DNA from 2 places in the Streptomyces sp. NPDC043685 genome. Region 2 is predicted to be linked to the other one. Evidence: riboswitches for the same ligand, from Rfam matches in the RefSeq annotation. Region 2 holds a riboswitch; the other holds the start of a gene.
What was found. Region 2 has a riboswitch for S-adenosylmethionine ahead of thrC (threonine synthase). Riboswitches for the same ligand answer to the same signal wherever they lie in the genome.
Positions count from the first base shown of each region.

Region 1: another riboswitch for S-adenosylmethionine. It lies ahead of AC0665_RS27485 (aminotransferase class V-fold PLP-dependent enzyme); the one in region 2 lies ahead of thrC (threonine synthase).

Region 1 is NZ_JBWKCH010000008.1:449,493-452,891, reverse strand. It holds gene trpD (anthranilate phosphoribosyltransferase) at 70-1,134, shown strand; SAM riboswitch class IV at 1,210-1,326, shown strand; gene AC0665_RS27485 (aminotransferase class V-fold PLP-dependent enzyme) at 1,507-2,874, shown strand; gene AC0665_RS27480 (Lrp/AsnC ligand binding domain-containing protein) at 2,922-3,203, opposite strand; gene AC0665_RS27475 (rhomboid family intramembrane serine protease) at 3,200-3,399, opposite strand, start outside.
Region 2 is NZ_JBWKCH010000009.1:154,487-157,885, reverse strand. It holds gene AC0665_RS28405 (MoaD/ThiS family protein) at 1-52, opposite strand, end outside; gene thrC (threonine synthase) at 154-1,440, opposite strand; SAM riboswitch class I at 1,456-1,611, opposite strand; gene AC0665_RS28395 (glucosyl-3-phosphoglycerate synthase) at 1,767-2,711, shown strand; gene AC0665_RS28390 (alpha,alpha-trehalose-phosphate synthase (UDP-forming)) at 2,784-3,399, shown strand, end outside.

The DNA of each region.
Region 1 (3,399 bases), on a different contig from region 2:
GGCCTGGATAGGGTGGACCCGTTGAGACTCTCGTCCCGCAGTGCGGGACGCCTGACCCTGGAGCGGCTTATGAGCGCTGTGACCCCCGCTGGAGGCGACACCGCGGCGGGCCGCTCCTGGCCCCTGCTGCTGAACGGCCTGCTGGACGGCAGGCACCTGAGCGCGGACGACACCGCCTGGGCGATGGACCGGATCATGCGCGGCGAGGCGACCGAGGCGCAGATCGCCGGGTTCGTCGTCGCCCTGCGCGCCAAGGGCGAGACCGTCGAGGAGATCAACGGCCTGGTCCGCACGATGTACGAGCACGCCAACGTGATCGAGGTGCCCGGGGCGACGGTCGACATCGTCGGCACCGGCGGTGACGGCGCGAAGACGGTCAACATCTCCACGATGTCCTCGATCGTCGTCGCGGGCACCGGCGCGAAGGTCGTCAAGCACGGCAACCGGGCCGCGTCCTCGGCGTCCGGGGCCTCCGACGTGCTGGAGAAGCTCGGGGTCAACCTGGAACTGCCGCTGCACCGGGTCGCGGAGGTCGCCGAGGAGGCCGGCATCACGTTCTGCTTCGCGGTGAAGTTCCACCCGGCGCTGCGGCACGCGGGCGCGGCACGCGGCCAGTTGGGCATCCGCACGGTGTTCAACGCCCTCGGCCCGCTGACCAACCCGGCCCGGGTCCGCGCCCAGGCCGTCGGTGTGGCGGATCCCCGCATGGCGCCGATCGTCGCGGGCGTCTTCGCCGAGCGCGGCAACTCGTCCCTGGTCTTCCGGGGTGACGACGGCCTCGACGAGCTCACCACCACGGCCACGTCCCGGGTGTGGATCGTGCGCGGGGGCAAGGTGACCGAGGAGGCCTTCGACCCGCGTGACGTGGGCCTCGACCTGGTCCCCGTGGAGGCCCTGCGCGGCGCGGACGCCTCCTACAACGCGGAGGTCGCGCGGCGGCTGCTGGACGGGGAGACCGGGCCGGTGCGGGACGCGGTGGTGCTGAACTCGGCGGCGGCGCTGGTGGCCCTGGAGCCCACACAGGCCCCGCTGGCCGAGCAGATCCGCGCCGGGATGGTGAAGGCGGCCGAGTCGATCGACTCGGGCGCGGCGAAGCGCACCCTGGAGCGCTGGGTGGCCGCGAGCAACAAGTAGCGGATTTCCGTACGGCGTCCCGCGATCCGGACTCGGGTTGCGGGACGCCGATCTCTTCGCGTACGTTCCTGAGCAGGTCATGAGTGACAGTCATGAGGCCCCGGCCGACTGTCCGGCAACCCTCCGTCCGTGGCGGGGTGCCCCGGGTGAAGACCAGGCCGCAGGCAGCGAGGTCTGCGGCAAGCGCGGACCCCTCGCACGCTTTTGAGAAGTGTGGGACCAGGGGTCCTGGTCGTCGAGGAGTTCTCCCGTGAATCAGCGAATGCGATAGGGCCGCAGAGCCCCGCCTCCGCATCCCTCTTTCCTTCATCCCCCGCTGGTAGCCGTACCGGCTCGCGGGCGGATTCCACCTGCCTTCACGGGAGTTCACCCATGTCCGTCTCCACCGTTGCCGCCGCCCCGTCCGTCTGTGCCCCGCTGCCCGTTCTGGGCCGGGACGTCACCGTGCCGCTCGTGACCGGCGGCGAGGTCACCTACGCCGCCCTCGACTACGCCGCCAGCGCCCCGGCGCTCCAGCGGGTCTGGGACGACGTCGCCGCCTACGCGCCGTACTACGGCAGCGTGCACCGCGGCGCGGGGTACCTCTCGCAGCTGTCGACCGACCTGTTCGAGAACGCCCGCCGGACCGTCGCGGAGTTCCTGGACTGCCGGGAAGACGACCAGGTGGTCTTCACCCGCTCCACCACCGACTCGCTCAACCTCCTCGCCGCCGCGCTCCCCGCCGACTGCCAGGTCTTCGTCTTCGAGACCGAGCACCACGCCTCCCTGCTGCCCTGGCGCGACGCCCGCGTCACCTTCCTCGACGCGCCGCGCAGCCCCGGTGCGGCCGTCGAGAGCCTGGAACGCGCCCTGGCTGGCCGGGACCCCCACGGGCCGGCCCTGGTCTGCGTCACCGGCGCCTCCAACGTCACCGGCGAGCTGTGGCCGGTGCGGGAACTCGCCGCGGCCGCGCACGCCCACGGTGCGCGGATCGTGCTGGACGCCGCCCAGCTGGCCCCCCACCACCCGGTGTCCGTCGCCGGCCTGGACGTCGACTGGGTCGCCTTCTCCGGGCACAAGCTGTACGCGCCCTTCGGCTCGGGCGTGCTGGCCGGGCGGTCCGACTGGCTGCGCACGGCCGAGCCGTACCTCGCGGGCGGCGGCGCCAGCCGCAAGGTCACCCGGCGCGAGGACGGGGGAGTGGACGTGGAGTGGCACGACAGCGCCGCCCGCCACGAGGCCGGTTCGCCCAACGTCATCGGCGCCTACGCCCTCGCCTCGGCCTGCAAGGCGCTGACCGAGGCCGGCTTCGACACCCTGGTGGCCCGTGAGCAGCACCTGGTCCGCGCGGTCCGGGAGGGTCTCGCCGACGTGCCCCAGGTGCGGTTCCTGTCCCTCTTCGGGGACGACGCGCCGCGGGTCGGGGTGCTCTCCTTCGTCGTCGAGGGCTGGAACAGCTCCCACTTCGCCGCCGCCCTGTCCGCGGAGTACGGCATCGGCGTGCGCGACGGGCTGTTCTGCGCCCACCCGCTGGTGCGCACGCTGCTCGGCGGCGACCCGCAGTCGCAGGGGGAGTGCGGGTCGCCGGAGGCCGCGCCCGGGGAGAAGTCGCTGAACGCCATCCGGGTCAGCTTCGGCGCGGGCACGCCGGACGAGCACGTGGAGCGGTTCGTGCGGGCGGTCAGGGAGCTGGTGGCGGACGGGGCGAAGTGGACCTACCGCACCGAGGACGGCCGCTGCGTGCCGGACACCTCCGCCTGAGCCGGCAGACGGCCGCCCTGGACGATCAACCGCGGCAGGGCGGCCTCTCAGTTGTCCAGGCCGATCGAGAACGCCGCTTCCAGGTCGTGCTGGGAGTACGTGCGGAACGCCACGTGCGTGTCCGTCCCCTCCACCCCGCTGATCTTGCTGATCCGGCCCGGGATGACCTCCGCCAGGTCCTCGTGCTCCTTGACCCGGACCATCGCGATCAGGTCGTAGGTGCCCGTGACGGAGAAGACCTCGCTGACGCTGTCCAGCGCCGCGATCGACTCGGCGATCTCGGGGATCCGGTCCACGCTGGTCTTGATGAGGACGATCGCGGTGATCACGGCTGGTTCTCTCCCTCGGGGGCCGGAGCAGGGGCGGCCTTCACTCTAGTGGGGCCGGTCGGGCGGCCGTAGCGGACCGACGCGTAGCCGAAGCCCAGACCGAATCCGATCAGGTGGGCGAGGTAGGCCACCCCCGGCCCGTCCGAGGCCCGCCCCGCCGCCAGCCACTGCAGCGCCGCCCAGAACGGCAGCACGA
Region 2 (3,399 bases):
GACCGCCGGTGTAGGTACGCAGGATGGTGGGGATCCGAACGGTGACGCTCATCGGACATGTCCTCCGGTTCTTTGTGAGCTACGGCTGGGGCGCGCCCTCGGGGGCGCGGGGAACTGCGCGACCGGCCCCCACCGGCCCGCAGCGAACGACGGTCAGACGAGGCCCGCTTCCCGGAACGACTCCAGGCTGGGACGAATGGTCGCGGTCAGCCCCGTCCCCGCCACCGCGTCCAGCGTCTTGAGACCGTCCCCGGTGTTGAGCACCACCGTCGTCTTCGACGGATCCAGCAGCCCGCTCTCGATCAGCTTCTTGGCGACACCCACCGTCACACCACCGGCGGTCTCCGCGAAGATCCCCTCGGTCCGCGCGAGCAGCTTGATCGCCTCGACGACCTGCTCGTCGTCCACGTCCTCCACCGCACCACCGGTCCGCCGCGCGATGTCCAGCACGTAGGGCCCGTCCGCCGGGTTGCCGATGGCCAGGGACTTGGCGATGGTGTCCGGCTTCTGCGGGCGCACCACGTCGTGCCCGGCCTTGAACGCCGTGGACACCGGCGAACAGCCGAGCGCCTGCGCGCCGAAGATCTTGTACGGCTTGTCCTCGACCAGACCGAGCTTGATCAGCTCCTGGAGCCCCTTGTCGATCTTCGTCAGCTGCGAGCCGGAGGCGATCGGCACCACGAGCTGGTCCGGCAGCCGCCAGCCGAGCTGCTCGCAGATCTCGTACGCCAGCGTCTTGGAGCCCTCGGCGTAGTACGGCCGGAGGTTGACGTTGACGAAGCCCCAGCCCTCGCCGGCCGGGTCGCCGATCAGCTCGGAGCAGAAGCGGTTCACGTCGTCGTAATTGCCCTCGATGCCGACGAGCTCGCCGCCGTAGACCGCCGCCATGACGACCTTGCCCTGCTCCAGGTCGTGCGGGATGAACACGCAGGAGCGGAAGCCGGCGCGGGCCGCGGCGGCGCCCACCGCACCGGCGAGGTTGCCCGTCGAGGAGCAGGAGAGGGTGGTGAAGCCGAAGGCGCGGGCGGCCTCCAGGGCCTGGGCTACGACCCGGTCCTTGAAGGAGTGCGTCGGGTTGCCGGAGTCGTCCTTGACGAAGAGCTTGCCGGCGTCGACGCCCAGCGCGCGGGCGAGGTTGTCGGCCTTGACGAGCTTGGTCCAGCCCGGGTTGATGTTCGGCTTGTCCGCCACGTCGGCCGGGACCGGCAGCAGCGGGGCGTAGCGCCAGATGTTCGCGGGACCCGCTTCGATGCGCTTGCGGAGCTCTTCGGTGTCGTAGGCCGAGAAGTCGTAGGCGATCTCCAGCGGGCCGAAACACTCCTCGCAGGCGAAGACCGGGCCGAGGGGCACGCGGTGACCGCACTCGCGGCAGCTCAGCGCGGCGGCGGGACCGAGGTCTACGGTGGAGTCAGTGGTGCTTGCAACAGTCTGCACAGCCATGTGAGGCGAGGCCCTTCCTCATCTTCCTCACGACGCGTTTCGCCGTGAGACGGATTTGGCACCTTCCCTAGCCGGGAGCCTCGCGACGCGGTCGACAGTGACCTACGAGTACCGACTGGAGGGTTGCCGGGGCTTCATCGGGCCGTTTCCCTCTGCCCCTCTGGATGAGCTGTATGTGGTTGTAGGCGGCGGGTGACCCCGGACATGCGATGGTCATCCGCGTTGTTCAAGACTGTAACCGACGACCAGGACAGTTGAGATAGCCGTCCGAACCGCGAGATGGATCATTGTCCGTCCCGCCGAGAGCACGCAGAGGAGCCGCCACGGTGCTGGAAGAAGTCGAGCGCTGGCTGAGCACCCGTTCCTGGTCCGCGAACGATCGTCCGCTCCACCAGATCCTGGCCGCCAAGCAGCGCACGGGCCAGACGGTCAGCGTGGTGCTGCCCGCGCTCAACGAGGAGGCGACCGTCGGTGACATCGTCGCCGTCATCCGCCACGACCTGATGCGGCAGGTCCCGCTCGTCGACGAACTGGTGGTCGTCGACTCGGGCTCCACCGACCGCACGTCCGAGGTGGCCGCCGCCGCGGGCGCGCGGGTGGTGCACCGGGACGCGATACTCCCGCGCCTGCCCGCCGTCCCCGGCAAGGGCGAGGTGCTGTGGCGCTCGCTGCTGGTCACCCGGGGGGACGTGGTCTGTTTCGTCGACGCGGACCTGAGGGACTTCTCGTCCGACTTCGTCTCCGGGATCGTCGGACCGCTGCTCACGGAGCCGGACGTGGCCCTGGTGAAGGCCATGTACGACCGTCCGCTGGACGGCGCCTCCGGGCAGGGCGGCCGGGTCACCGAGCTGATGGCGCGCCCGCTGCTCAACATGCACTGGCCGCAGCTGGCCGGCTTCGTGCAGCCGCTCGGCGGCGAGTACGCGGCCCGCCGCTCCCTGCTGGAGCAGCTGCCCTTCCCCGTCGGCTACGGCGTGGAGCTGGGCATGCTGGTCGACGCCCTGCACCTGGCGGGCCTGGACGCCCTCGCCCAGGTGGACGTGGGGGTGCGCAAGCACCGGCACCAGGACGGGCAGGCGCTGGGCCGGATGGCCGCCGCGATCTACCGCACGGCCCAGCTGCGACTGGCCCGCGGGCATCTGATCCGGCCGTCCCTGACGCAGTTCGAGCGGAGCCGGGACGGCTTCGCGCCGCGCACCTACTCCGTGGACACCGAGGAGCGTCCGCCCATGGCGGAGATCGCCGAGTACCGGGCGCGCAGGGCGGCCTGACCGGGCCGTTTTCGGCCGGGCCCGGAAGATCCGTACGTTTGAGCGTTTCCGGGCCGGGCTAGGTTGAGGTCTATGGCTTCAACGTACGGTGCTGCGCAGGTGCTGGTGGCCTCCAACCGGGGTCCCGTCTCGTACACGGTGGGTGAGGACGGCTCGCTGGACGCCAAACGGGGCGGCGGCGGACTGGTCTCCGGGCTCTCCGCGATCGGCTCGGACGCGGACGCGCTGTGGGTGTGCTCGGCGTTGTCCGACGGCGACCGCGAGGCGGTGCGGCGCGGGGTCGGAGAGGACGGCGTGCGGATGCTGGACATCCCGGCCGACGTGCACGCCGACGCGTACAACGGCATCGCCAACTCGGTCCTGTGGTTCGTGCACCACATGCTCTACCAGACGCCCCTGGAGCCGGTCTTCGACGCGGAGTTCCGGCGGCAGTGGGCGTCCTACGAGACGTACAACCGGGCCTTCGCCGAGGCGCTGGCCGAGGAGGCGGCGCGGGGCGCGGCGGTCGTGGTGCAGGACTACCACCTGACGCTGGTGCCGGGCATGCTCCGCGAGCTGCGGCCGGACCTGCGCATCGGGCACTTCTCGCACACGCCGTGGGCGCCGCCGGAATACTTCCGGATGCTGCCGGACGACGTGGCCGGGCAGGTGCTGCGCGGCATGCTGGGCGCGGACCGGCTGGGCTTCC